DNA from 4 places in the Bacillus sp. 37MA genome. Region 1 is predicted to be linked to each of the others. Evidence: riboswitches for the same ligand, from Rfam matches in the RefSeq annotation. Region 1 holds a riboswitch; each other region holds the start of a gene.

Region 1 (7,456 bases):
GTGACCAATGTGTGACCAAAATTTCCGTCTCTTAAGCCAGTTGTTAAAAAGGTTTCCTTCACATTAATTTTGCAATAAAAAGAGCCTAACCCTGTTGCGGAACTGACCCCATAGAGTGAGACAAATAAAAACACCTTTAAGTTGAAAAACGGGTATGTAATTACCTAAAAAACCAACTTGGAGGTGTTTTTTCTGTGGGCACAAGAGTAAGCTATCCAGCAGAAGTAAAGATGAAGGCCGTGAAGATGCGGCTGGCCGGGATACCTGTCAAAGAAGTCATGGCGGAATTAAACATTCGAAACAGGACACAGCTTAAAACATGGATGAGGTGATACAAAGCAGGCGAACTTCACCGGTTTGAACAGCCAGTTGGAAAGCAGCATTCCTTCGGAAAAGGGCCTGAACATGAAAGTGAAACAGAGAAACTTCAGGCAGAAAACCGGTATTTGAAACAGCAGATTGAAATTCTTAAAAAGTACGAAGAATTGGAAAGGTAGTGGTACCGGAGACAGCCGTAGAACTAGTGGAAGACTTCAAAACCAGTATGCCCGTCAGGGAAATATGCCGGCATCTTGGCATTCCTAGATCCACGTATTATCGCTGGAGGAGTAAGTGCCAGTCAGAAACATCTAAGCAGACAATTGAACGAAAGATTGGCATGCTGTGCCAGGCAAATCGATTTCGGTATGGCTACCGGAAAATGACGGCTTTACTGAATCAGGAAATCCTTATCAATCATAAAACTGTGCAGCGTATTATGCAGAAGTATGGCTGGTAGTGCCGTGTGAAAAGAAAGCAGCGACGAAAAATAGGTCAGCCTCACTATACAGCAGGCAACCTGCTGGATCGTAACTTTCAGGCAGATCGGCCCCTTCAGAGGCTCGTAACGGACATTACCTACTTGCCTTTTGGACAGAAAACAATGTATCTTTCCAGTATCCAGAATTTATTCAACGGCGAAATCATTGCCTACTCTATTAGAGACTGCCAGGATACCGATTTTGTGCTCGATACCCTGTCGCAGCTTCCATCCCTGCCCGAAGGATGCATTCTGCACAGTGACCAGGGAGCTGTTTATACGTCTCAAGCGTACCAGCAGAAAGTCAAAGAAAAAGGCATTACCATGAGCATGTCCCGTAAAGGGACGCCCGCTGATAATGCCCCGATCGAATCATTTCATGCCTCGCTAAAGTCTGAAACGTTCTATCTCGACGAGCTTCGAAGCACGACGACCGCCATCGTTGTGCACACTGTCGAAAACTATATTCACTATTATAACCATATCCGTATTCAAGCAAAATTAAACAATCAGCCGCCGGTCACGTACCGGCAGCTGACTGCTTAAAAGGTATTTTGATCCCTGTCTCGAAAACAGGGGTCAGTCCCATTGCCGGAGGGCTTTTTTATATAACTACTCCCAAAATAGGGAGTATCTGATCAATTAAAGTTCTTCTAAAATCTCTTTATACTCTTTAAGTACAAGCTTCCTTTCATCTAGTTGCTTGCTTATATTTTCAATATCTTTTTCTATCCAATCTATATCTTTTTTTATTGATTCAACCTCGTTGGATTCTAATATCCATTTATCCGAAGAAGGCTCTTCTCCGCGCATGTAAACTTCCATTTCCCATCCATTAATCCACACATATACCTTTTCTGCAAATTCAACTGAAAATGCCTCAATTTTACTTGGCCCTGCATATATGATTGTTTCTCCAGGATTACTTTCATTTTCTTCAAAACATACCGTTACATAGGTTTTCATAAATTGAACACTCCTTTTAATTGTTTTTTTATAAATTTCATTTCATATTCTAACTCATTAAAAAAAGCAGCACTGGCTGCTTTAATGTTAAAATCTTTATGAGAAAAGCGTATTAGAACCCTTCAAAAAAATAAGTAGGAAAATATTATTGGTTCTGGTGCAAATATAGTATGATCTTGAAAGATTCGTACAGATTCCTAAGGGAATCGAGGTTTACGCAGTAATTCCAAATAATTAATGGATGAACTTCACTTGATTTTGGATAGACTTGTCTCGTAAAATAAGTTGCCCTTTTTTAGCCATATGCACGCCTTCTATTCCAGAAATATGGTAAATAGCTAAAAATAATGATTCTTGGAGAGAATGCAAAATGATTAGATCAGTCATATTTGATTTATATGGGACTTTGATTGAAATCACAAAATAAGTTTAAGGAGTTTAAATATATGGACAGCATGATTTTTGATCTAGATGGGACATTATGGGATTCAACAGACACGGTCCTGCTGGCGTGGAATAGTTTGATGAAGGATTACAAGCAAATCAAAAGGGACATAACGAAGGAAGATCTTCAGAGTGTCATGGGACTTCAAGTTCCCGAGATAGGAAAAAAACTGTTTCCGGACTTAAATGATCAAGAACGGAATCGATTTTTAGAAGAAAGCTGCCTAGCAGAAAATACATTTTTAGGAGAACAGGGCGGGGTTCTTTTTGACCAAGTAGAAGATGTATTGAGGATTCTTTCACAGAAATATAAGCTTTTCATTGTAAGCAATTGTCAGGATGGATACATTGAAGCATTTTACAAGTTTCATCAATTAGAAAAATACTTCACAGATTATGAAAATCCAGGGAGAACAGGTCTTTCAAAAGGAGAAAATATTAAATTAATCATGGAACGAAATCACTTAACCAAACCTGTCTATGTAGGTGACACGGAAGGGGATCGAAAGGCAGCCCAATTCGCCGGTATTCCATTTGTCTACGCCAAGTACGGATTTGGACAAGTAAATGAATATGATTATGCAATTGAAACCTTTGATGAACTTGTTAAACTATTTTAAACGAGGAGGCCGTTTCTCCAGCTTTGATTGGAAGCAGAAGAAACGGCCCTTGATTACTTATTCCCTCGAACCAACAAAGAATAGCACAAACATCGCTAACGGCAATGATAATTCCCATTGGAAACGTTCCAAGTATGGTGGAACAGCTTTGCTTTGTGGGGCGTTTTTCAGTAGAAAGATCTATTGATGAGGCACGGTATACTTTATATTTAGATTTAGCAAATTTCCTAAATCAGAGAGGAACAAAACCTCAAAGAAGTTTTTAATTTATGATGAGTGTTTATTAGTTGATGTAGACGTTTCTTCTTATTTCGCTGTTTTACCGATAAAAGACTTTTTTGTTAAGTACCGAAATAAGGTGGAACGCTTATGAAATGTCCTGAATGCGAAAATATCCAGATCTGGCGAAACGACATCGAAATTCGTCCGGCTTTCCCGTTCTCTTTGATTATGAAATTGAATTCCTCTCAACGCCGGAGCCTTCATTTTATCCATTCTGCAGACCACAAAACTCATGTGGCAGCACCCCCGGTTTTGATCTTTTTTTCGGCGTAACTTCTATGTAAGTATAGCTGACCTATACTTTGCATCGCAAAGTGTGAGGTCTACGACCCCTTTTTTCGCAAGCGAAAAAGCACACCAAAGCGTGCAAGATCATAAGCAAAACCTTGGATGCTGTCCAAACCTGTAAGGGGAAATTTTCCCCTTAACCCCATCCAAAAAACTCCCTCAACCCCTTCACTTTTTTGAGGGGGCTCCCTCGCCGGTAGGCGTCAAACAAATACGTTTGTTTGAATGCCAAGAGGGTCTTGGCATAGAGAGATTGTCAATTCCTTAATGCTCCCTTCGGTCCGCTTACCATTGACAATCGCCAAAATGTAGCATCGCTCCTTTTTAAAAGGACTATGCTCATATTTATTTATAAAAAACTAAAAACACCGATCCGATTATTCAGATGGTGTTAAAAAGCTACTAAATTTCCTTGTTTTACCTAAAATGTTGATATTTTCTGATTTATATTTCGTGACATTTAAAAATTTTGTAATATAATTGTAATCATAATTTAATATTTTAAAAGATCAAGGCAAACCATTCAAAAGATTGGGACGCAAAGCTACAGATCTAAGGTTTTAAACTATGATGGCTGGGTTGCAAAACCATAGGAGTGATATATTTGTTGATGAAAAAGTTATTCAAAACTCTATTTGTAGTATTAACATCACTAGCATTGGGAGTAAGTATTCTATCCACGAAAGTGGAAGCTAATAATGAAAAAAACAATGACCTTATCATAATCAACAAAGCCTATAATAAGATGGTGTTTATCAACGATGGGTTTATTGAAATGGTTGCACCAGTAGGCACAGGTCGCACATGGGATCTCACCCCTGTTGGGCATTTTAAAGTTGTGAATATGGTTAAAAATAGACCTTATTACAAAAAAAATATCCCTGGTGGTTCACCAAATAATCCTCTTGGCGCACGATGGATTGGCTTCAGTGTACCGGGAAATTGGGGAACTGAAACAGGAAATGTATTTGCACTCCACGGAACTAATCAACCGGCCTCTATTGGTGGCTACGTTAGTTCTGGATGTATCAGAATGAATAACAACGACATTGTTAAGCTATATGATAAAGTCGCTAACGGAACACTTGTGACAATCACTTATTCAGACAAATCATTCCAAGAATTAGCAAAAATGTATGGCTATTCGATAAAAGGTTTTAGATAAGAGTTTCCGGAAATTCAATATACGTATAACTAGACTAGACTGGTCAAGCTAGGAGTGCTGTTTCTCAAACCACGTATACAGGCAGGTATGATAAATGGTATTAATTAAAACTATTTTTACATTTTTGACCTTGAATATATCAAGGTTTTTTTGTATTCCATTCATGTTCTACTAATTTCATTTTTTTAAGGTCAAATCCTTAGATTATGCGTCTTATGATAAAAAGACTTTGCCAAAAACAAAAAAATACTTCGTTAGCAGCCTATCTAATCTTCTCTGCTTTGCTTACCTTACCTTACCTTACCTTTACATCCTAACTAATCATATCAAAACCAACCTTCTTTTTTTCGCAAGCGAAAAAGCACGCTAAAGCGTGCAAGATCAAAAGCAAAACCTTGGACGCTGTCCAAACCTGTAAGGGGAAATTTTCCCCTTTTAGACAAGCAAAAAAACCTCCTTTCACACTTATCAAATAAGCATAAAAGAAGGTTAGGGTAAAAAATGGCCGTGGTTATAATGACCATCAAATTTTAGGTATTCAATTTAAAAGAAGTGTTGGTAAACGTTGATATACCACATTAAATCGCTGTCAACCGTAGTACATCACGGGCGATCATCACTTCTTCATTTGTTGGAATCACAATCACTTTAACCGGTGAATGCGGGTAACTGATAAGCGCTTCCTGTCCGCGAACGTTATTGAGACTGGAATCCCAGTAAACACCCATGAATTCAAGACCGCGGAGTATACGAGCACGTGAGGCAATGTCATTTTCACCGATGCCGGCTGTGAAAATGATGGCATCAACACCTGACATTCTTGCTGCGTAAGAACCGATGTATTTATGGATGCTGTTTGCGAATACTTCAAGCGCTGTTTCCGCTCGTTCATTTCCTTCATCAGCAGCTTTGGTAATGTCACGCAAGTCGCTCGATAAACCAGAAATGCCCAGCATGCCGCTTTTTTTGTTTAATATATCAAGCACTTCATCGGCCGTTTGCCCCGTTTTCTCCATAATGAATGGCATTAAAGCAGGATCAATGTTTCCTGAACGTGTGCCCATCGGTACGCCCGCAAGCGGTGTAAAGCCCATCGATGTATCGATTGATTTACCACCTTCGATCGCCGCAATACTCGCGCCATTGCCAAGATGGCATGAAATTAAACGCAAATGTTCAATCGGACGGCCAAGCAGCTGTGCTGCGCGTTCGGTTACGTATTTATGTGAAGTGCCATGGAAACCATATTTGCGGATGCCGTACTTTGTATAATATTCATATGGCAGGCTGTATAAAAAGGATTTCTCTGGCATCGTTTGATGGAATGCTGTATCAAATACTGCGATCGACGGTATGTTTGGCAATACGTTTTGGAAAGCACGAATACCCGTAACATTAGCCGGATTGTGCAGCGGCGCAAGTTCTGATAATTCTTCAATTTGCGCAAGTGTCGCCTCATCAATTAACACGGAATCATTAAATGCTTCTCCGCCATGAACGACACGGTGGCCGATGCCGTCAATTTCGTCAAGAGATGCGACGATGCCCTTAGACACTAATTTACTTAGCAGCATTTGAACGGCAACCGCGTGATCTGGAATGTTTGTTACTTCTTTATCTGTAGAACCAGCAGGAGTTAACATCGAAAAAACAGAATCAGATAAACCGATTCGTTCTACCAACCCTTTTGTTAATACCTCTTCTTTTGGCATTTCAAACAACTGAAATTTTAATGACGAACTTCCTGCATTAATCGCAATTACTTTAGACATTGTATCCTCCCTGTATAGATCGAACAATTTCCTCTCTATATAGAGATATCGTGTTCTCATGTAAATAGCAAGCATTCATTCTTTCCTAAACCGCTTTCATTAAATAATAATTATTTTCCGACAAATCAGTTTCATGTATTTCTTTTTCTGCTTTATTTATATTTCTTCTTTTTTATGTGAATTATTTGTGTAAACAACCATGTTATTATTGTCTGAAAATAGTGTACAATGAGGTTATGATGTATAAAGGAGATTGAGAGATATGAAGTTACTTTGGGATTTAGATGGAACCATTTTTGATACATATCCAGCGATTCTCAATAGTTTTATCGCGGTACATGAAGCGGCGCACGGCGAGACAACCGACCGGAACGAAGCACTTCGCTGGCTGAAAAGAAACTCGAAACTTGCCTTCCAGCAGTATCGTATTTCAGAAGATTTCCGGCCGCTTTTTACAGAGCTGGATCATAAGCAATCTGAAGCAGGCAGTCCTCCATTTGATGGCATAAAAGAGATTTTGGCGGCAGCTGATGTGAACGTCATCGTCACACATAGGACGAAAGCATCAACGATTGAATTGCTGACAAAATGGGGGTTAATTGACTTCTTTGATGAAATTGTCAGTCCAGAAGATGATGGATTTCCACGTAAACCGGATGCGGCTGCCTATCATTATTTAAACGAAAAATACGATCTTGATTGGGCGATTGGCGACCGTTCGCTTGATTTAATCCCCGCTCGTGAAGCAGGTCTTAAAACCGTTTCGTTCCAAAACGCCGACATTGAAGCCGACGTTTATCTCGATGCGTACGATGAGACATTTTTTGAAAAAGTAAAGTGAAAGGAAGCTGTCCTAAAAGTCGGTGAATAACTGACTAAGGACAGCTCTTTTTTTTGTTTTAAAAAGATAATTTAGTGTTGTTTAAAGTGATTTCGGTGTAAAAAATGATGCGTTCGTTCTTCTCAAACTCCCTTCCGCTGTACGCTAGCATTTTCATATAAAAAAAGAAAACGGCTGAACAAAGCAGCCGTTTTCAAGCATCTGAACTTTCTTTTTATAGATTTTCAAGAATGACAGTGATATTCGATTTCATCATCTTAATATACGTATCGCCATCTT
Region 2 (7,456 bases), 1.5 Mb from region 1:
TCATCACCATAAGTCCATACGGAACAGCGGACGGGGAAAGAAAGCAGTAAAGAGTCCCCGCCGCCCCAATGCCTGCGCCCATATAGAGCATCATTTTGGGACGAATCGACGGAAACGCATAATATAAATAAAAATACAGCAACACATTTCCCGACACCGGCGAGAGAAGCTGCATCCGCAGCACGAAGCTGTACGGCAAATCCGGCCATATCATATAGAGCACCTTTTCGCCGTGCAAACCTGAAAACACCATTTGCGCGAAACAAAACAAAGAGAAAAACAAAAGCGAGCGATCGGTTTTCCGCTGCATGTACATGCCTAGTAAATAAAGACCCATAACGAGTAGTGCTGTCACCACCACCCAGTCATGCATTAACGAACGGTCCCGGAGAGACGAAATCGCTTCCTGGCTGCCGATATACATCGGGCTGGTCAGGCCCCCGCCCGCCATATAATAATAATTCGCAACGTGCAAAACAATTGTGTTCTTACCTTTTTCAAGCGGGACATATACGGTATATGGTGTATTGCCGGGCTTAGTAGACTCTTTCGTTTCACCCGGCGCGCCGCTTGATCCGATCAGCTCGCCATTAAAAAAAAGCCGATGCGCCATCCGGATCGAGTTCGTCTTCAGGCCGATCACGTTTTCTTCCTGATCAGCCAGAATTATCAGCCGATACGAACCGTAGCCAAATGGACTGTCCAGCTGCTCATCTCTCGCCCAGTTATGAGGAACGGGCTGGGAAAGGCTTTCTGACCAGTCCCCATCAATCGGATCAACAAACGCACCTTTTTGAAACAACCATTCGCCGTTAAGCTGCATCGCTACTTCCTCTTGAAAAGATCCACCCCGTAAATCAAGAACACCCTTTTCTGCCAGATTTTCTGTCTCATTTTGACCCAATAAAAACAAATAAGCGATCGAGATTCCCCCAAATAAAAGCACGCATAACGCCAGCAGCCATTTCGATTCTTTCATGACACTCATTGCCCCATAATCGAAGCCAATAAAGCGCAAGTAGCTGTGGACGGCTGGATACCGATATCTTCTTCAAGCAATTCCGCAAACCGACGATACACAATGACCGCTTCTGTCCGGTTCCCCGTCTTCGCATACGCATTCATCAGCCGCTGGCATACGTCATCCGAGTAAGGAGACAGCTCAAGCTGTTTTTCAAGGGAGTGAATCCATGCTTTTTCCATTCCGGCTAATTCATAATCTGCTTCCAGCTGTTGAAGCAGTTCCAGCATTTGCCGACGGATGTATTCCCGTTTCTCTTGTGCCCAATGAAATCCCGTCATTTCCATATAATCGCCCGTGTACAGATCCAGCCGCTTTTCCATATACGTCCGCTCGTGCGTTCCATTTGACATCATCTTATTCCATTCTATACAGTCACAATTAAGGCGCTCGATATCTATATAGTACGCAGAACCATTTTTTAAAATAATCTCTTCCATGCCGTGTTCTTTAAACACTTTGCGTAAATACGAAATGCCTGTGTAAAGGCTTATTTTCGCTTTATCCACATTCACATCGGGCCATAACGCCTCAACAATGTAGTCCCGTTCCAAAAGGCTCCCTTCGTGATGGATGAAAAAAGCACATAGCTCTTTTACTTTGTTCGTTTTCCATACAAACGGTTGGTTGCTTGAAGAGTCCGTCACCTGAAAATCGCCAAACGTACGGATCGATACACCCTTTGCAGCCGGACAGTCTCCTATCACACCTTTCAATCGGGAAACCGCTTTATCCAGCCGCTGCTTCGTAATGGGCTTTAGCATATAATCAAGCGAATAAAGATCAAATGCCTCAAGGGCAAACGCTCTGTACGCCGTAATAAAAACGATATGAATAGATGGATTATGTTTTTTTATATGCCGGGCCAGATCGATGCCTGACATGCCCGGCATCTCAATATCTAAAAAGAATGCATCCACCTCTTGCTGTTCAAGGTGATCAAGCGCTGCAAACGGGTTCGTATACGCACCACAAATTTGAACGTCCGGATCATCTGCAAGCAAAAAGCGGATCACCTCCATCCCAACTTCTTCATCATCGACAAGGACGGTTTTAATCATCGATACCCCTTCTTCCTATATGAATATCTTTTATTTAAGCGGATTTGATTTACTTATTAAGCTCCGCTTGCTGAAATGCTTCCTTTCCATTTCGATCGATTCATCGCCGCTCTCGTAAACTTTTATAAACACGACTGTCATCACCTGGCGTGAGCGGGCAATTATTCCTTTCCACAACTGGAAAAACGGCCGAACCTCATCTTTACGCAAAATTGTTTGGCTCCTTGTCACTTCTTTTCCCTCCAATCAATGAATCTACTGAAAAAAGAATACGACTTTCTTCTTATAAATTTCTTAATTTTTTCTGATTGAAGAAAAAAGACTCGCCAGATGAAGGCAAGTCTTTAAGATTCTTATTCTGAGCGTAAGCATTCTCTGCCGAACGTGAACAATCGGTTCTGAACGTGAGTATTTTTCCTTCCGGCCACGTGATTATAGCCACATTCGATGATCGATCCAAAGCATACTTAATATCAGCTAATTCCTTCAAAATTTCATCCATTTTTTCCTTATTTTCAAGTCTTAATGATTCAGACACTATTATCTAACTTTTGCCCCCCATCTTTTATCATCTATAACATTGAATTTGATCGTACTTTCAGATAAACATACTTGAATAAATAAAAAAACGACCCATAAAAAATAGCAGGGTCGGTTGCACTACTCACTCCTAGCCATCCAAAGTGCCCACATACAGATGGCTGTTCATCGCTCCATAATGTTTCATATAATTTACAAAAATTTTTTTCCCGTAAAATCATATCTTAATTATAGACAGAAAGATCTAAATGTCAATGAATCCCTCAGATTATTAGGTTATTTCGAACTACTAATTATATCCCTATAAACATGAAGCAATTGCTTCGTTGCCGGCTGGATTCTGGTGCAAAAACTTCAAGACAGTTGCAAATCATCTTTAAATCTTGGACATACTGATACTATTACTCTAAAAGAGGAACAAGATCATCGATTGTTAATTACACTCTGTCCAACTCAATAAATTAAACAAATGCTCAGAGAATTATCGTTCTGAGCGTTGTTGCACTTATTAAGGTAAAGCACCTGTTAGCTTAATAAGTTTTTTAATTTGTTGAACGAATTTACCTAAACATTTATATATCCTTCTAAATAAACAACAGCTTCTCCAGACATTTTTACCCTTTCACCTAAATCAGTACAATACAGCTTTCCGCCTCTTTCTGATAATTGCAATGTGACAAATTCATTTTTATTCAATTTATTTTTCCAATATGGAACTAGTGTACAATGAGCAGAACCAGTAACTGGGTCTTCATCTACTCCAGCCTTTGGTGCAAAGAATCTTGATACGAAATCTACTTCTTTTCCTTTAGCTGTTACTATTACACCAAAACCATCTAGTTTTTTTAGTTCATCCATATTTAATTCAAGACTCAAAATATCCTGCTCTGTATCAAATACTGCCATATAGTCTCTAGACTTATAGACTTCTTTAGGTACTTTACCTAAACCTTTAATAAGTGCCTCTGGAGCATCGCATTTTCTTCCTTCTCTAGAAGGAAAAGCTAAGGTAAATAAACCGCCATCCTTAGATACTTCTAAAAGTCCACTTTGGGTATTAAAGTTTATATCCTTTGAATTTTCATCTAAATAAGTACATATTACATAAGCAGATGCTAATGTTGCGTGTCCACATAAGTCTACTTCCCCTTTTGGAGTGAACCATCTCAACTCATATTCATTATCCTTTTTTACAAAAAAGGCTGTTTCAGATAAATTATTTTCTGCTGCAATCTTTTGCATTAAATCATCTTTTATCCATTCAGTTAATGGACAGACTGCTGCCGGATTTCCTTTAAATTGTTCATTTGTAAACGCATCAATCTGATAAATTGGAATTCTCATTTCCGTAATCTCCTCGCTATTCATTTAAAACTCCATAGGTTATCGCAAGTGCTGTTAAGCTCGGTAATATGGGCAGTGTAAGTGGGAACGCTGCATAAAAAGCTTCTTTCCATTCAGGAGTTTTTTGCTTTGCTTCATTCTAAATTGGAATTATCATAACACGCACAAAAAATGCCACACAATATAATAATTGTGTGGCATACAAATTAATAAAGGCTTTTTAATAATTTCTGTAAAATCATTAAACCTTTCGCTAATTCTTCATTCGTTTCGGGTGCACAAATGGACAGACGAACCGCTTTTTCAGGAATACTATTCCCTACTGTAAATCGTTCAGCCGCATATATTTCAACGCCATGATCTAAAGCAAGGGCCTCAAAATCTGCTCCTGATCTATTAGCTGGAAGTTTCAGCCAACGAAAAATCCCCGTTTCGTCACCGTAACAATCATAGCCTGATAAGTAGTTATTCACCAATTGATTTCGATAAATGGCGTTTTCTCGATGGTTGTCAATTATTGTATCCAGGTTATTGGACACAATTAATCGGGCAGCTAATTCTGCTAACAACGGTGAAACAGAAATATTCATATTATAAAGTGCATTGGATAGCGGATTTTTATATTGTTCTGGAGCTGATACATAAGCCATTCTAAGCGCCGGTGCAATGGTTTTCGATAAGCTGGCTATATAAATTGTCTGCTCTGGTGCAAATGTAGCTACAGCCTGCACAGACTCCTTGCACAGTAAATGATAAGTAGCATCCTCAATAATGAAAATATTATGTTCTTTGGCAACTCGGGCAATTGCTTTCCTGCCAGCAAGTGACATTCTGTGAGTAGTTGGATTTTGGTAATCGGGGATAAGATAAATACCTTTCAATTGATCATTTTTACAAGCATACGCAAGCGCATCCTCGCTCATTTCTCCGTCTTTCTGTTTAATCGGTATTAATTGAATACCGAGCATAGCTGCTGAAGTTTTTAACCCAGAGTAAGTATGGGGATCGGTACCAATCTTATCACCATGTTTACAAAGGCTGGCTAGAACTGCTGTTATAGCATTTTGTCCACCATTAGCAAATAAAATGCTGTTAACATCCGTATGATAACCGCCCTTACGCATAAGCTTTACAGCTGCGTCCTTCTGCCAAAGCATATCACCTGGTCTACTATAACTAAACCATTTTCCAAAGTCCGTTTCATTCATCATGTTTTTAAGTTGCAGCATTAGCGGCTCATAAGAAGACGAATCCGGAATAGTAGCCCCCATTTCAATGACGTTCTTTGGCTTGCTATCACTAAGCAAATAGGAATTAGATAAAGCGTCAAAAGAGACGAACGTACCACTGCCTACTGTTGCACTCAGTAAACCCTTTAGTTCACATACTTTAAAAGCCTTCGATACAGTGCTCACATTAATATCTAAAAAATCTGCTAGTTCTCTTTGCGGTGGTAATTTCGTTCCTGGAAGTAATGAGCCCTTTATTATATCTGTTTCAAGTTGTTTGGCTAACGTCATATATAGCGGTTTCCTTGCTCTATCAATAACAGGTTTCCAGCTCATAGGATAATTTTCAAATGAATTTACAGGCATCATATCTGTCCTTTTTACATACAATTATAGGATTGTGTGGTGGTTTTAGCAAAGATATTCAAAACAAGTTTCATTACTCAACGAAGCTAAGTAATATACATTGTTAACAAATGAAATATGTGAGGCAGAATTTATATAACACTTCCTCTGTGATTTTTTATTAATTGTTCAACCTCACACACCTTGGCACGAACCTGTCACAACTTAACGTGAACCTAACATAATTCGCATCCCTCCGTCGTCCGTGTAGTAGAGATTGCAGCCACGTTCTTCGATATAAGCGATGAGTAAGGACAAGTCAAAAAGCAGTGATTTTTATCTCACTGCTTTTATTATTAATTAGTTTCTTTAAGTTTTAACATAGCTGATGATTGTTCAGTACACCTCAAGCATTCTTTTTATTCGCTTTGTGTCTTACGCCTTTTTTATAGTAGCCTTATATAGATTAGCATCGGACATTTCCTCGGAGCTTTGTTCCACACGTTTGATAAAAAATGATAGGAGTAATCCGATAACTGCTATTCCTATAATTACAACATAAGCATCGTTAATTCCCTGAATGGTGGCTTCTAAAATCATTTGTTCTTGGGTTGCCTCATTTCCGCCGGTGGACATCATATCCGTTAGATGCGTTTTGGTGCGATCCGTCATAATTGTTACAAGAAGGGATGTACCAACTGCGCCTGCTACTTGCCTAATGGTATTGGAGATTGCCGTACCATGGGCAATCAAGCTGGAAGGCAATTGATTTAAACCTGCTGTTTGAATAGGCATAAGCATCAGTGCCATTCCGATACGACGGCCGGTAGACATGAGAACCAAATAAGTATAGCTAGTTGAATCTGTCAAATCAATAAAGCCGATAGTTGTAATGATCGTAATTATTAACCCCATTATGGAGAGCCATTTTGCTCCATACCGATCAAACAACCTGCCGGTAATAGGCATTAAGAAACCCATCACAAGCGCACCGGGGAGAAGCAACAAACCCGATTCTAAAGCTGTGTAGCCGCGTGCACTTTGTAAGTATAGTGGAAGCAGCATCATATCTGCATACATAACCATGGTAACCGCAATGTTGATAATGGTTGTAAGGGAGAACATATTATACTTGAAGGCCCGGAGATCCAGCAGGGGATTCTGAGAAGTTAACTGCCTCCATATAAAAAGTCCAAGTGCTACGACTCCCGCAGCAATAGATACAAGCACCTCACTACTTGACCACCCTTCACTGCCAGCCCGGCTGAAGCCATATAACAGAGTGCCAAATCCTATTGTAGAAAGGGTTACACTTATAATATCAACCTTGGTAGTAACCTGTTCCGAAACGTTCTTCAGGTAAATAAATCCGCAGATAATCACCAAAAGGGCAAGCGGAATCATGCCGTAGAACATTAATTCCCATTCAAAGTTTTCCAGGATATATCCTGCCATAGTAGGACCGATGGCAGGCGCAAAAATGATCGCAAAGCCCACCATTCCCATGGCCGTACCTCTTTTTTCGGGAGGAAAGAGCGTAAAAATAACATTCGTAAGCAGTGGCATAATAATACCAGCTCCCGCTGCCTGAATCATGCGTCCAGTCAAAAGAACTGGAAAGTTTGTTGCTATAGCAGATACTATCGTGCCTGCAAGAAAAATCAACATTGAAGACTGAAAAAGCTGGCGAGTGGTGAACCTTTGCATGAAATACGCTGTGATTGGAATTAGAATACCATTTACTAGCATATAGCCAGTTGTCAGCCATTGTGCAGTTGCAGCCGAAATACTAAAATCAACCATTAGTTCTGGAGTGGCAACACTCATGATTGTTTGATTTAGCGTGGCTAGAAAAGCCCCCAAAATCATAATGAACAAGATAGGTCCTTTTTTAATAGAACTACTAGTTGTATCCA
Region 3 (7,456 bases), 830 kb from region 1:
TAACCAATATATAAACAGAGGAAGGGATGACCAGTTAGGTATCCCGTTCCAAAGCAAGACTATTCAATTGTAGGAAGGGTAATACCCTTGTTTACATTATGGACGAATCAAGTTTGATTTATACATGGATAGTTAATTTACCAATCTTTCGATCACAATGGCTGCTTCATCTACATTTTCATATTGTTCAATAGATTGAGTTTGAAGCATTGTTACTTCAATTGTAGAAGTGTCTTTTAAGCAACAAACAGATGCTATAGATTGTCCGTCTCTTTCAAAGGTATGAGTGATGTCGATCGTATTGTAAGAACATAACGTTCCTAACAGATCTTTTAGACTTTCTAAAGACATTTTCAACCCTCCTCTTTAGCCGATGGCATTAGTGTAGTGGATTTTATACTCCATCTATAATGCGCATGAAGTTAGAGCGATATCGCATAGATCCATAATTTGAAGTTCGACGATATATAGCAGAAAACCTCTGCAAAGAGGAAATTTTGGAACAGGTAAAAACCAGCCAGGACAAAGACTGGCTGGAAAAAGCCCATTACCATAAAAGTCGAACATCTAATTATGAAGAAGTTTACCCTCTACATGGAATTTTATACAAAAAGCTGAGGAAGACCTAAGCAAAAGCAGATTGGAGGAAGGGGATCCTACCTGTTTTCAGAATATGTAGCAACGATTCAAAGGGTGAAGATGTAAGTAGTTAAATGAAAAGAACGATTAAAAAAGCCAGGTTGCCCCGACTTTAAAAACCGGAAATTAACGCAGCAAAATGTTTCGTATAATAACAGTATTTCCAATTAATTAAAGTTTATACAAAAATAAACAAAATGTATCCAGTTAATACAAAATGGAAAAAAGTCGCTATGAATGGTTATATGTTAATCGCTGTTGTCGCAAGTTTAATCACCAACTTAGTCACTTTTTTTTATAATACTTGCACCAATATAGACGCAATGAGTAGACCTATAAAGTGAAGGGGTGAAAGTGGAATGGCCGAAAAGAAAATCTATTTAGCGAATGGCGCTTTATTAATTAGAACAGAAGATGGCATTTACTTTTTGCAACGAGAGGAAAATGGTACGCCTATCCCCATTGAGGAAGAACAAGGCGAGCATCTACTATTTGAAACCGTGGAACAACTAACAACTGTTATTGAAGCAATATACGAAACGAGCAGTATTAACAGTAATCTTATTGTTGCTTATGAGGAAGCACTGCGAGAAATAAACGACTCTGAACCTTTGTTAAATGAAAATTACTTGTTACAACTGTATAACTTAAAAGAAATTGCAAGAAAGGCACTGGAAGGTTAGTCAACAGTATTATATAAACAACTAAATAACCAACGTCCCAACGGAAAAACCGACGGACATCAAACTTTAGAGTAGGTTTACATCTACTTTAGAGCTTGGTGTCCTTATTTCAAGTTGATGATGCCTGTTTCCGTTCCCCAAAATCCCGTTTGTACTTGAAGTTGTGGGTTAGGTAGATCAGCAGGAACGTCAAACACCACATAGCCTTCTAATGCTACGCCAGGATTGACGCTTTCTAAAAAGAATCCGGTGTCGTCATTTGCATAAATGGCAGCCGATCCGTCAGCTTTATACGTTTTACCGCCCGATAACAATTTGAAGAAATTAGAATCGACTGTGATAGCTTCGTCGCCTTCGTTCGTGACGTTCACTTTTATGAGCGTGAATTGACTTTTCGCATTACCGCCATATTCACCACCTAAGTTTGTAGCAGTAGACACTTCCTTTGCGATAAAGGTTACATCAGCGACTTTGAGCGGCTGCTTCTTGTTCAGTCTTAGCTTTGGCTGCTGCTTCTTTTTCCTTTTTTTTAGCAGCTACTTGTTCAGCTTTAATCTTTTCGTCAGCGGCAGCTTTCTCAACTTTTTCAGAGTTGACAGGTTTCGCTGCTTCCTTCTCGGAAGTTTCTTCTGATTTTTGCTCAGACGCTGTTTCTTCCGACACCGGCATTATTGCTATGTCGCTAATCCACCACCGGCGATAAATGCAGCTGGTTTCAACGACCGCTTTTTGATTGCGCGGACAATCAATAAGACGATCCCAACACCGATAGCGAGAAAACCGAGTAAAGCCAAAAGTAGGGCGGTAATATCCATTATTTATCATCCTTTACGTATTTATTATCTAAACGATACAGGACAAAAGTTTGGCATACAAGATAAATTTCGACAAATAAGGGAAAAAGCGCAAAGAAAAAAGCCGTCATTGGCTCGGCTTTCTCATACATAAAGGTGGTGGTGCTTATTGAAAATCAACATGAATGTCGAACGATTCGCCAATCTCATTATTGTTTTCATCATGAGGTGGATCAATCAAAACCCGTATCCATTCAATATCTTCGGGCTGTGAGTTTTGCAAAACATATACATATGATCCTGTATGATTCACTTTTCCGTAAAAATCACCAGATATCATATTCGACAACGTGATGTCCGGATCAAGTTGCTCGCCCGTATTCGTTACGATTTTGACAAAACTGAGCCAAAGATTGTCTGTCGCTTCGGTTGAATGCGCTATATCCATTTCCACTTGGACGAATTGCAAGTTATTTGTTCCGTAATAAGTAGCGGCTTCGCCTGCCAGTTTACCGGATACAGTTGATACGAGTGGGAGTGAAACAGTGAATGGGCCGGACGTGACAGGATCAACGCTCATGCTCTTTTTAATCTGTGTGAACGTACCTGTTTCGTTCAAGATTGTTTTGTTTTCACTGCTGGTTTTCGTTGCAGCTGGTTCTTCTTTTGTTTCTACCGCAGTTTCTTTTTCAGGTGTAGCTTCTTCGCTACATGCTGCCAAAACAAAGCTTAAAAGCAAAAAAAGTAAAGATAGGCCTAATTTGTTTTTCATATGAAAGTCCTCCCTTTTATTAAAGGATACAGAACGAAAGTTCCTATTTAAATCTGGAATTATACAAATTAGTAAATATATAAAATTGCATAAAGGCGGTGGTGCTTATTGGTTGTTTTCTTCTTCTTAACAAAGTAAATCACCGATTTTGATATTAAAGAGTCGGCAAAGCTTAAAGATTGTTTCAAAAGCAATCGTTGTGGACGTTTCATTAAGTAGCTTTGAAATTGTTGTGCGGCTTAACCCAGTAGCATCATGAACATCTTTGATAGACATTTTATGTTGTTCCATTAATATGCGCAGGTTGCTTTTAATACGCCCAACACGCAGGTCCGGGTATTGGTGATTATTCACTAGCGTTTTCTTCTTTTTCAACAAGCTTAATTAGATCGCCGATTTCACATTCGAAGAATTTGCACAGTACGTAGGTAGTATTGGCATCGATACGCTTTGTTTCATTCTCCGATATTTATTACAGGATAAGTTTAAAAAGGGCGGCACAACACAACGGAAAATTGAATACATCGCTGATTTTGAAGTATTGCATCATGACGGGCATATTGAAGTGATCGACATAAAAGGTGTGTCAACACCTGTATTTGCACTCAAAAGAAAGCTGTTTGAAGCGAAATATCCGCAATCATCTGTCTGTGGTGGCTTATTCGCAGATTGATTGATGGAGGGTGGATCGAGCTAGACCAGCTGGTGAGGAATCGGACGAAAAGGAAGAAAGAGAAGGAAGCGATCAATAACGAACTACCTGTCGGTGCAGCTAAAGCAATAGCGACGCATAACAACATATTGAAATCAAGTAAGAGTGTATAAAGGTTTGAGTGCGTACGGTATGGATACTGTGCAGCAGGACAGCAATACTTATGCCTATCAATTTATCCAAGCGCGGTCAGCGATAGCGGAAATGAGTCTGCCTGTTTCTGTGCCATCTGCTGTTTCAAGCAATACAAATACCACACATGGGCAATTAAACGGATTACGAGATAGCTTAAATTCATTGATTTAAAAAGGAGGAAACAACATTATGAACCTTTCAATCACTTTAAATGACGGGAGCTCCATTTCGGCCACAATTCCAGACTTTTCAGCTTCAGCTTTTGCGTCGAATCTGAACGAACCAAAACTCATGGCCATTGCCATTGGTAGCATTGTTTTAAATAAAAACATTATCGTCTCAATCACGCCGTCTGAAATTGATCCGAATGCGAACGTGGCGATTTATCTCAGTAACTGACCAGAAATGAAAGAAACCGTCGAGAATTACAAAGCTACTGACTATTCATCTCAAATCAATGACCAGCGCCTTTCCGTCGTTGTTATTGGTGACAGCATTGTTAATAAAAATATGATCAAGATGATTACGCCTATTGCACAGCCTGCGTAATAAATAGAAGGTTATTCAAAGAAAGGTCGTGTGACTAGGAAATATAAGGATGAGTAGTATGTATTAATAAATATTCATGAAGAAGAGAAAATAATTGAGGAAATTCGGAAGAAGCGCCCATATCGAGTGCTTTTTTTATTGATAGTTTTATATGTTAAATACTAGAAAATTTACAATTATAAATACAGTACCCATGATCATACTACTATTTAAAAACAATTATTAAGCTAAATTCTACAAAGATCGACAAATTTCAATAAAATTTAGCTTATATTTTTATGTGAATTGTCGTATGATAAAAGAAATAAATTGAAATTGTACGAAAGGGCAAAACTACTGAAAAGTGGGGACGCAAAACTACAGGGGCTAAAGTAGACGCCAAGCCAGCCAGTTGCCGAATACGGGCCTCCGTACGATTTAGATGGGGGAAACAAAATGAATAAAAGAAATATGAGAAAAAACGCTCGGAGAATTTATATAGGCTATTTAACTTCAAAACAGAGCAAAGCAATTGAATGGTACGAGCAAAAAAGAAAAGAAAGTAAACTAAAGGTATCAAAACTTGTTTTAGACACGATCAGTGGTTGGCATAGACATAGATATCTGAAATATGAGTATTTAGAGCGGGGATGTATTAATATACTAATCAGAAAAGAGTTCAGAGAAAAGAAATTATATCATTACAAAAAATATGCTGAATTATCCTTAAGCTATGAAGAGCAGGTAAAAGCGTAAGTTGAAAAAGTTTAGTACAGACATTAATCGTTAATCAACAGTAGTATTTATTTCTCTTTAGAAATGGATATAAATGCTGATAAATCAACGTTTACAGATATGGAATCCTTGAGGAACAAATAGTGGATTAACGAAAAATAAATAGCAACACAACGAGCGTCCATTCGGGCGCTCTTTTTATATAGATTTTCATAAAGGAGAGTAAGGAGACACACCATTGGAATTAACTCAACTACCACCAGAGTTATGAGCGCAGGGAGTATTTTGTACCCTTTTTTGTATGGCTTTTGAGATTTCAGATGACGGAATCAAAAGAGCGGGAGAATAAGCTTATGGCTCAGATTGATAAACAAAATGAAACGCAGGATAAGATTGTCTCGTCTCAGGCGCAAAGATATTTGTTTCGATCCACCTAAATGCAGGTGGGGGAACGGGTTATGAAACACTTGTATACTCCCAAAATAAAGAAGCCAGTATCATTCACGCCGAAATTAGAAAGGTTCTGGATAAGTACAACGTAAAAGATCGAGGAATTAAAAATCGACCAGATTTAGCAGTGTTAAAAGGAACGAAGGCGACGGCTTTGCTGCTTGAAATGGCTTTTATTGATAATAAGGCTGATATGGATCTGCTTAATAATCAGACATACTTAGCACAGTTGTGTCAGGTTCGAGCCAAGCTATATCAAGCGAAAAGGAGGATACAGAAGTGGAATATAAAAAAGACGCAGCACCTTCACCACGGTTTGAAGAAGCAAAACAATGGGTGAAAGAAAACGGCATTAGCGATGGAACATATCCGCAACGTCCGGTTACACGAGAAGAAGTGTGGTCGATGTTGCATCGTATGAGAAGCAAAATAGCAAATAGCCCCGGTTTCGACCGGGGGTGTTATTTATGAAACAATTGATAAGGTTTGTAGTCAGGCATTCGGAAATACTCTGCGAACAGCATCACTAAATTCATCGAAGAACCCTTCAACTGGTTCACCGCCCCTTATCCGATCAGCATAATCCTTCATTTGAGTGCTGAAATCTGGATCTTCGGAAACATACACTTTTTCAACAGAAGTATCCGCTTCTTTTACTTTTTCTTCAATTTTATTTTTCAGATCGTCATTTACTTTCGTGCCGTTTTTTAAATCAACGGCTGCATAAGCCTTATGATCTGTTACAAGTACTGTTGCACCATTTACTTCGTCTAATTCTTCAACACGGTCAGCAGTCTTTTCTGACACATCCAAATTGGCATTAGTGGTTTGATCAGTATTATCCATGCCATTGTCTGCTTTTTGATCATCATGCACAACATTTTCGACCGAATCGTTTTTGGCATTATCCGTAGCATTATCACGGTTATTCATACAAGCCCCGAGTGAAAACATGGTCATGCAGGCTGTCATATAAATCAATATTTTTTTCATTGAAAGTCCTCCCTTATAAATGTTAATAAAGGATAGGCTCTCCAATGGATTAATTTATATTCAGTAAGGGTAATAAAAAGCAGTCATTGAATAAACAAATGACTGTTCCAATGTGAAAGGGGTAAGGAATAGTCTCCCCTGTCGGGCTGAGGACATACAGCAATACATTTGCTAAATTGGGATCAGCGAAGAATTAGAATAAACACAAGCATGCCCCGGTTACGGTTACGCTTTTTGCGGTAGGGGCTTTTTTTGAAAAATAAGTTTAAAACATAAGGATAGAGTCAATTAATCATACTAAACACTACTAAAGTTAAGGAGGATCGATATGAGCGATTTTGCAGAAACACCGGAAGAAACACCAGTAAAACCACTGGAAGAAACACCAACAGAACCACCAGTGGAGACACCGATAAAACCCCCGGAAGAAACACCAACAGAACCACCAGTGGAGACACCGATAAAACCCCCGGCGGAAACACCAACAGAACCACCGACAAAGGATAAACCAAATAAATAATTATTTTAATTTGAAACTTTTAAGCCCCCTATCTGTTATTGATGGCGGGACTTTTTTTATTGGATCAAATTGATCAATTAAGCTAACGATACAAAAAAGACCAGCCTCAGCCAGTCATCCTTGCTCAGTCATCACCATTGGCAAAACATCAACCGTCAGTTCTTGCCAATCTTCAAAATTAATCTCATCTTCATGAAACCAATTAAAAACACCAAGGTTCCAATCATTATCGTTATCACCGATGCATTTTAAAATCTCACTAAAGAAAAGGGGTTCAGTCACTTCTTTTTCTTGGACATTCCACAATCGAAATAAACCATGAAATTTAACTGCTTCGAGCAATATCAACTTGATCAGCTCCTTTATTTTCATTATAATATCCCTTCAGTAAGCTACTCTAAAGACTAGGTAAATTTAATTTTATATTAACGATAACGAAAAACCCGCCTGCTCATGACGAGTGGGCGGGCGCTTTTTTTATAATTTACCTTTTTT
Region 4 (7,456 bases), 1.4 Mb from region 1:
GGAACTCATCGTGTATAGGGAGCGGGATGGGGAAAAGATGACAGAGTCTTCATTCGTAGCGGCGATCAGGAACATTATGAACCCACCAAAGCAGGATCATACAGGACAAGTAGAGGAACATCGAGGGACAGTCGTTGATATTCCGTACAATCTTAATGCTATCCGTAACAGCTCGGAGTTAGTCGTAGGGAAAATGGTGAAGCACAGGGTTTTCGGGGCGGGAACCATTATTAACGTGAAAGAAGAAAAGATCCATATTCGATTTGAGGCAAGAGAAAAAGCGCTGCTGATTGCGACTTGTTTGGAGATGGGGCTGTTAGAGTCAGTGTAAAATAGGAATGATATATGTAAGGGATCGGAATAATTGGCATAATACCGATTATCGATCCTTTTTGTGTTAGATTGTATGCACTAAACAACTTCTGTTGCTCTTTACTTAATACATTCTTCTTTTCTTCATAGGATTTGAAGATAAAACATTCCGTCCAACTGAAGAAATGACACGCAATGAAATGGCATCCATTATCCAGCGTGCGTATTAAATTGACGATTTCTCAAACAGCATCAGCAAACATCGCCTACACAGATATCAGTTCAAGTCATCGGGCATATGAGGGCATCGTGACGATGGCTTCTATCGACAAAACAGGGTTCTTTAAAGGCGAAAAGTTCTACGGTACGCACCTTGCGACACGCGAAGCCTTCACGATTGCGATTTACAACGCTTTGAATGCAAAATAAAAAAGTGAGCCTCGATCTATCTAGATCGGGGCTCATTTTTTTATTTCTTATTCTTGAACTTCTTCAATCTACGAAGAAGTTCAAGAATGGCTTGGGGTATCTGATAGCAGATGCTGTTATGGATTCTATTTCGGTTACACCAGCCTTTTATAAAAATGTAAATACCACTTTTATACGAAAGACTAATAGTAAGGTCTCTCTGAAGGTGGTAGAAGAAATGAAAACGGCAGCTCCATTTTGGAACGCTCATGTAGCAAAAGACTTGGTGTATTCCGTTTATCCGACAGCAAATGAGCATCGAGTAAACGACGTGGCAAAAAATGCTGAACGTTTTAGCAAAGGATCTTCGTTTGTATGCTTCTCTTTAAACCCCGCATAAGGGTTCTTGTGTAAGAACCCTAGAACCCTTATCCTTAGTATTCCATTTAAATTACCAGAAGAACGCGGTTGCTAAGACAATCCCCGTAATGAAACCGAGAGCGAACGGAATACCAGATCTCCGTCCATATCCTCCGAAAAATCCATAGCCATAGCCTCCGAGATTTCTAGGCCGTAGCCAAACGTAATCTTTATTAACTCTAGTGATTTCTCCCACATGCACGCTGCCATCACGACCCGTTATTCTGACCATTTTCCCGTGGTATTTACAGCAAAGATTATACATATTTGAATAGGGCATACATATCCTCCTTTTAATCTTATTTACATGCTTCCATGTATTATTAACGTATGTAGAAAATGAGATTTTGTCATAGACACTTGTCTCCATATACGCATTATATTTATTTAAGTGAAAATAGTGTTTTCCTTTAATAATGAAACACCAAGGATCATATAAATAAGAAAGTATGTATGCGTAAAAAGGGGGAGACACTTGTCCGTTATAGAGACTCAAACATGGCTGAATACGTTCGTGAAAGCATGCAAAGAACAACAATCAAGAGAGCCCTACTTTATTCAATGTGAGACTTTATGCCATCCACTAGAAGACTGGTTTCCTAAAATAAGCGCTGAAGAACTGCATTATCACTTGCTAGAACAAGGATTATTTGAACCAGAGGAATGGAAAGAGATTGTAACGACCGTTCAGAAAATGGAAAAAAATAATGCATGGAGACTAGTGAATCAGGAATATAAGCGATTAAAAAAGAAATGGAATGGACCAGAGGCTCCGATCTTTATTTTTCCAATTAAAAATGCTCGCCTTTCAGCGAGTAAAAATAGGATTAAAAAAAACGGGGTAACCGTTATGGGGGCAATCTTTTTATTTTTATCCCCTGATCTAGTAAAAGAAGAAATAAAAGCTATATTCGCTCATGAATATAACCATGTGTGCCGGTTAGCCTACTTAAATGTAGAGAATGAAAAGCTCACTTTAAAAGATTCGCTTATTATTGAAGGGCTCGGGGAGTTTGCTGTTAAAGAATTATATGGAGAAAAGTGGTTAGCCCCATGGGCCCATCTTTATTCATTTGAAGAGATCGTGGGATTGTGGAAGCGCCACTTTGTTCCGTCATTGACTACGATGGGGAAGGAAAAACACGATCTTTTTTTATATGGTAATAATCGACAACTTCCGAAATGGATTGGGTATTATATAGGGTTTCAAATCGTGGATTCTTATCAAATGCTTCACGGTCCTTTTAAGAATAACGAATTGTATGCCAAAACGTCTGAAGAGTTGATCGCTGGATCTAAGTTTCCGTATAAGTGACTAGTTAGGAAGAAATAAAAAAATTATTTGAAGCCACAACGAAACACACGAAAGCCAAGAGGGACAGTGGATTGATGTATAAAAGAGTGGTGATTATCCCATAAATCATACCATTCATCGCTAAGATTCTTCGATGGGTTCATATCGGTAATTTCCGTTTGGATGAGTTCAGAAGAGGGGGTTATCATGTCGATATGTGTAAATCCGATCTGTTGCAGTTTCACTTTCCACTCCTCTTCACTCAAAACTTCGTGTATGCCGTATAGGGTGCGCACTTTTTTTTGTACTTTTCTTGATAGTGGCTCTTCCGCTGTCATTTCAATAAGGATCATACGCCCATCCCTTTTTAATAATCTGAATAGTTCATTTAACGTCTTAGAAATAGTAGTAAACGTAATAACGGATTCCGCTATAATGAAATCAAAACTATTGTCTTTAAAATGTAATTTTTGTGCATCTCCTTCGATCACTTGTACTGTTGACTCTTGATTCTTGAAGCGTTCTCTTGCTTTTTCAAGCATAATGGGGTGATTATCTACGGCTGTCACTTGACAACCATATTTTTGATTTAGAAAAGCTGCTGTTTGTCCAGTTCCACAGCCAATATCTAAAACTGAACTGCATGGATGGATGATTTCATCTTGCAATAGAAGTTGTGTTAAAGGAAAACCACCAGGATGCGCTCCACCAATTCCAAAATAGGCTAATAAATCTAGATAGTTATGGCTCATCAAGTATCCCCTATTCCTAAAAATTTTTTGCTAGTAGTGGTACTATATATCAACTTATGTTGAACCTTAAGCGAGGTGCATGTGAAAATAATGGATTATTTTAAGTTCCACTGGCCAATCGATTTGTTTCTCTTCAAGTAAAAGAACCTAATACAACGCTTTTCAAAGATGTGTGATCTGTTTCAACTAAGTTTTCGAGCAGGTTTTTAATTTATGTCTACAGTTCGGTTTTCCCCAATGTCCTTTATCACTCCTGAAAGGTTTGTCCATAAACTCGTAGGTAGTAAGAATACTTCTGAGAAAAGTAGATTATACTGGTTTTGGTATTGAATATAAGATTATTATGTATATAGTTAGATCGACACTAAAGGAAAAACTATATAAAAAAATCAAGTTGCATCTCTATGTAAAAATGAATATAATCGGGACATAAGAGAACGATTATTCCTATTTTCACGTTATAAATAGGAAATTCTACGATAACGGCAAACTTATCGAAAGGTAAGGACGCAAAGCTACGGGTCTAAGGCCGTTAAAAGCTATGATCGCCGGGTTACCGAAAAGAATTGGAGATATTTAAAAAGGAACGATTTACATTTTTTTGTGATTATATCCCTTATTTGTATGCGCCCACCAATCTTTTTGGTGGGTTTTTTGTAGTTGAAATTAACAAGGTAATGGAAGACTTAAACAAATTTTAAATTGACGATCTTTTTAATAAGACGAAGAAGTGTACACGGATCTAAATCTTGTTTTATCAAAACCCAATTGTTCTTTTTCTTCATTGATATTCTTAAGAAAAGAGATTTGTCTAGCTATGCCTTCAGGGATAGCCTTTAATATGGAGGTATGAAAAAGTGACTACATTACTACGACAACCTGTGATGGTTTTTATAATAGCCATTATCATGTTATCTTATATTTGGATTTATTTCTTTCAAAACGATGAAATTATCAGAGAAACAGGCGTGTTCGTTCTGCAACTTATAGGAGTATCAGTGAGCTTTATTTGGGTGTATCAAACTTATGATTCATTAAAAAAAGAAAAGGACAAGGAAAGTAATTTCTGGCTATTGATAGGAATAGGTATGGTTCCTTATGGTGTAGCTTGGCTTATTTCGGGTTATTATCATCTACTTTTGCGAACAAACGCTCCTTATCCTGGATTTGATGATTATTTATGGATTCTCGCGTATTTGATTTGGATCATTGCTCTAATCTATAAACTGAAATTAGTTTTAAAGAAAACTGAAATTACTCGGTTCATATTTGATATTAGCATTTTTATGATTGTAATAATTTCTTTAATCTGGGAATTGCTTTTATCTAACGTTTTCCTTAATTTAAGTGGTAACTTCTTAACCGATGCAATTGGTATTGCCTATCCGGTGATTGACCTTACGTTGCTATTTGTTACTATTTTATTGTATTTTACTACCAGAAATAATGTTAGAAAAACGATTTTTACTTTTATTTCAATTGGCTTTACTTTTCAGATAATTGCTGATTTTATTTATGTTTATCAATCTCTCAATGGGTCGTACATAATTGGAGGTTGGATTAATCCTCTTTGGAACTTGACGTTGCTACTAAAAGGGGCTGCTGGTCTATACATTTTACATATTAAAAAATCATCAATACATGAAGAGGGATATTTTACTAAGATTAAGCACCATGATATTCTTTCGTATATATTGCTCTTGTCATTTCTAATCTATATGTTTTGTTACTCTTTTGATCATTTTGTTTTTATAGAGTATGCTTTTTTTATTGTTATATTTATGGTGATTACTAGACAGGTTATCGTACTGTTCCAGAAAGAAACAGCATTAGAGGAACTTAATGCTCTTTCAAAAAGTTTAGAAAAACAAGTAGAAAATAAAACACAAGAGTTGCAAAATGCTCTTAATAAAGTAAATAAAATGGCTAAATATGACAACTTAACAGGTTTACCGAACCGTTATATGCTTAATGAATGTCTTGACGAAACAATTGAGCGATGTAAGCAAAATAACAAGGAACTAGCCATCATGTTTTTAGATCTAGATCGATTTAAGATCGTAAATGATACAATGGGGCATCACACGGGCGACCTTCTTCTAATAGAGGTTTCCAAAAGGTTAAGACGTAGTGTAAGAGAAGATGATATTGTGGCACGACAAGGAGGCGATGAATTCATCATTCTACTTGAAGATATTGATAAAGATAGTGTGGCGCAAGTAGCACAACGAATTATTGATGAGTTTGTTCCACCATTTACCTTAAACAATAAAGAATTTTTTACAACGACGAGTATTGGAATTAGTATATTCCCTAACGATGGTCAAAATCAGGTAGACATCATTAAAAGTGCAGATAAAGCCATGTATTTAGCAAAAGAACGTGGCAAGAACAACTATCAATTTTATCGTGTAGTTAGTGATACTGTAAATCGAAAAATGATGTTGGAAGAAGGGCTGAGACGTGCCATTGAAGAAAGTGAACTGTATTTACATTATCAACCGCAAATTGATTTAAAAACAAGTGAAATGGTTGGAATAGAAGCTCTTTTAAGATGGGACCACCCCGAACTAGGAAAAGTTTCCCCGAATGAGTTTATTCCAATAGCAGAAGAAACGGGTCTTATCATTCCGATAGGGGAATGGGTTCTACGAGCAGCTTGTAAACAAAATAAAACGTGGCAAGTGGAGGGTTATCCTCCTATTAAAGTAGCTGTTAACGTATCTACTTATCAACTTAGGAGTCGTGATTTTCTTGAGTATGTAAAACAAGTTTTACAAGAAACAGGGTTACAGCCAGAGTTTCTCGAATTAGAAATTACAGAAAGTCTCATGCAAAATTTAATGGAAACTAGGATCATCATAAATAAACTAAAAAAGATAGGGGTAAACATAGCAATTGATGATTTTGGAACAGGTTATTCGTCATTGAGTGTTCTTAATCATTTGCCAATTGACGTGATCAAAATTGATCGAACATTTATTAACGATATGTTAACGAATTCAAATACCAGTGCATTGGTGAAAACAATGATCGAAATGGGGAAAAATTTAAACATTAAACTTGTAGCAGAAGGAATTGAAAGCGAAGAACAGAGAATAGTTCTAAAAGATTTAAAATGTCAAATAGGTCAAGGCTACCTTTTTAGTCTACCTATACCAGTTGAAGAGATGGAAAAATTATTAAATATGTAAGTTCTGTCAATTTCAATATCAGGCCTGAGATTCAAAATTATATATACATAAATATTGCGTTCATATATTTCAATTAAAGAAATCTATTTTTTTCTTTACAAACATTCATTTCGGGAGTATAGTAGCAATCATCAATTTAATATGTATATTGAATCATACCTAATACCGCTTAATCCATTGGAGTGGGGGACCCAATTTCGTGCAAACCACTAGGGGTGAATCCTTCGTTAGAAGGTAGGGCTACTTTCGAGGCCCGAATCCGACAGCTAACCCCATCAGCGTTTCAAAAGGAGGTTTGCTTTGTTGTTTTAAAGAACACTAAGTAGGACCTTAGTGTTCTTTTTTGTAATTTCTAGGTCGTTTATTGATTTTGCTCATAATAAGGAACGATATAAGCTACAAAAATTGGGCCGGTTAAATATAATCCCAATTTCAGGAGGATTTTCGCGCAGTGATTAGAGTATTTAGGAGCCTAATAGGTAGTGTAAGTGGCAAAGCAAGTATTAATCTTACGTTGGACACGAATGAATTTTTACCAGGAGAAAAAGTGAACGGTTATTTTTCTATTAAAGGCGGTTTGTTTAAGCAACAACTTAATAGACTAGAATGTGACTTGGTCGTAACAGGCAAGCAAAAACAAGCAGAGGAATTAATTGGAGAAGGCATAACAATATTAACGTCGAGATCGATAGACCCTCATGCATCAAGTCGAATTCCGTTTACTTTCCAATTACCGAACGGATTAACACCTTCCTCAAACGTATGTCAGTATAGATTTCGTACAAAATTAACTTTTAGCAACGGGGATAAGCGTGTTGATCATGATCAAATAAAAATTTTGACGAGCAAAACCGAGAATATCAGTTCATAAATGAATAGGGACATCGTGATTTTTCAAAAATGGAGGAAGCAATCGTGGCGGGACAGAAGAGAAAGCTCGAAGCAGAGCTGAGTGAGGCACTCATTAAATTACAGCGTGAATTGATTGGCCGTGGGCCGCAGGAAACAAAAACACATATTGCCCAGGATATGGTCATCACCCGTTTCAAAGGAGTCATGACGGTTGAAGAAAAGCA

The links. Region 1 has a riboswitch for cyclic di-GMP ahead of A3M5_RS0109260 (L,D-transpeptidase). Riboswitches for the same ligand answer to the same signal wherever they lie in the genome.
Region 2: it holds a riboswitch for cyclic di-GMP, as region 1 does, so the genes downstream of both, A3M5_RS0100955 (hypothetical protein) here and A3M5_RS0109260 (L,D-transpeptidase) in region 1, are expected to answer to the same signal.
Region 3: it holds a riboswitch for cyclic di-GMP, as region 1 does, so the genes downstream of both, A3M5_RS0104385 (hypothetical protein) here and A3M5_RS0109260 (L,D-transpeptidase) in region 1, are expected to answer to the same signal.
Region 4: it holds a riboswitch for cyclic di-GMP, as region 1 does, so the genes downstream of both, A3M5_RS23555 (putative bifunctional diguanylate cyclase/phosphodiesterase) here and A3M5_RS0109260 (L,D-transpeptidase) in region 1, are expected to answer to the same signal.

The regions. Positions count from the first base shown of each region.
Region 1 is NZ_KB889752.1:1,636,008-1,643,463, forward strand. Features, by position in the region: partial or broken gene A3M5_RS22760 (IS3 family transposase) at 195-1,345, shown strand; gene A3M5_RS0109235 (hypothetical protein) at 1,442-1,765, opposite strand; partial or broken gene A3M5_RS26140 (IS6 family transposase) at 2,000-2,092, opposite strand; gene A3M5_RS0109240 (HAD family hydrolase) at 2,212-2,829, shown strand; gene A3M5_RS26830 (plasmid recombination protein) at 3,136-3,345, opposite strand; cyclic di-GMP riboswitch class I at 3,903-3,986, shown strand; gene A3M5_RS0109260 (L,D-transpeptidase) at 4,010-4,564, shown strand; gene A3M5_RS0109270 (acetate kinase) at 5,143-6,336, opposite strand; gene A3M5_RS0109275 (HAD hydrolase-like protein) at 6,599-7,177, shown strand; gene A3M5_RS0109280 (metal ABC transporter substrate-binding protein) at 7,392-7,456, opposite strand, start outside.
Region 2 is NZ_KB889752.1:158,463-165,918, reverse strand. Features, by position in the region: gene A3M5_RS21930 (hybrid sensor histidine kinase/response regulator) at 1-979, opposite strand, end outside; gene A3M5_RS0100965 (response regulator) at 985-2,082, opposite strand; gene A3M5_RS0100960 (hypothetical protein) at 2,113-2,313, opposite strand; gene A3M5_RS0100955 (hypothetical protein) at 2,366-2,620, opposite strand; cyclic di-GMP riboswitch class II at 2,723-2,806, opposite strand; gene A3M5_RS0100950 (PhzF family phenazine biosynthesis protein) at 3,187-3,966, opposite strand; gene A3M5_RS0100945 (aminotransferase-like domain-containing protein) at 4,173-5,561, opposite strand; gene A3M5_RS0100940 (DHA2 family efflux MFS transporter permease subunit) at 5,976-7,456, opposite strand, start outside.
Region 3 is NZ_KB889752.1:808,137-815,592, forward strand. Features, by position in the region: gene A3M5_RS0104330 (hypothetical protein) at 133-351, opposite strand; gene A3M5_RS22205 (hypothetical protein) at 999-1,322, shown strand; gene A3M5_RS24010 (DUF4352 domain-containing protein) at 1,427-1,762, opposite strand; gene A3M5_RS24305 (hypothetical protein) at 1,785-1,985, opposite strand; gene A3M5_RS25140 (hypothetical protein) at 1,997-2,137, opposite strand; gene A3M5_RS0104360 (hypothetical protein) at 2,283-2,888, opposite strand; gene A3M5_RS0104365 (helix-turn-helix domain-containing protein) at 3,015-3,242, opposite strand; gene A3M5_RS26550 (helix-turn-helix domain-containing protein) at 3,235-3,357, opposite strand; partial or broken gene A3M5_RS25960 (DUF1064 domain-containing protein) at 3,352-3,522, shown strand; gene A3M5_RS25150 (hypothetical protein) at 3,558-3,713, shown strand; gene A3M5_RS25155 (hypothetical protein) at 3,718-3,906, shown strand; gene A3M5_RS0104380 (hypothetical protein) at 3,925-4,134, shown strand; cyclic di-GMP riboswitch class I at 4,601-4,683, shown strand; gene A3M5_RS0104385 (hypothetical protein) at 4,720-5,019, shown strand; gene A3M5_RS26555 (N-acetylmuramoyl-L-alanine amidase) at 5,414-5,788, shown strand; gene A3M5_RS25160 (S-layer homology domain-containing protein) at 5,728-5,919, shown strand; gene A3M5_RS0104395 (YhcN/YlaJ family sporulation lipoprotein) at 5,941-6,441, opposite strand; gene A3M5_RS26365 (hypothetical protein) at 6,770-6,961, shown strand; gene A3M5_RS0104405 (hypothetical protein) at 7,076-7,309, opposite strand; gene A3M5_RS25700 (hypothetical protein) at 7,439-7,456, opposite strand, start outside.
Region 4 is NZ_KB889752.1:239,993-247,448, forward strand. Features, by position in the region: gene A3M5_RS0101335 (ATP-dependent helicase) at 1-331, shown strand, start outside; gene A3M5_RS25925 (S-layer homology domain-containing protein) at 459-542, shown strand; gene A3M5_RS0101340 (hypothetical protein) at 508-741, shown strand; gene A3M5_RS25055 (hypothetical protein) at 959-1,120, shown strand; gene A3M5_RS0101355 (DUF2268 domain-containing putative Zn-dependent protease) at 1,616-2,455, shown strand; gene A3M5_RS0101360 (class I SAM-dependent methyltransferase) at 2,479-3,186, opposite strand; cyclic di-GMP riboswitch class I at 3,661-3,747, shown strand; gene A3M5_RS23555 (putative bifunctional diguanylate cyclase/phosphodiesterase) at 4,044-6,380, shown strand; cyclic di-AMP (ydaO/yuaA leader) riboswitch at 6,537-6,676, shown strand; gene A3M5_RS0101370 (sporulation protein) at 6,832-7,251, shown strand; gene A3M5_RS0101375 (Na-translocating system protein MpsC family protein) at 7,281-7,456, shown strand, end outside.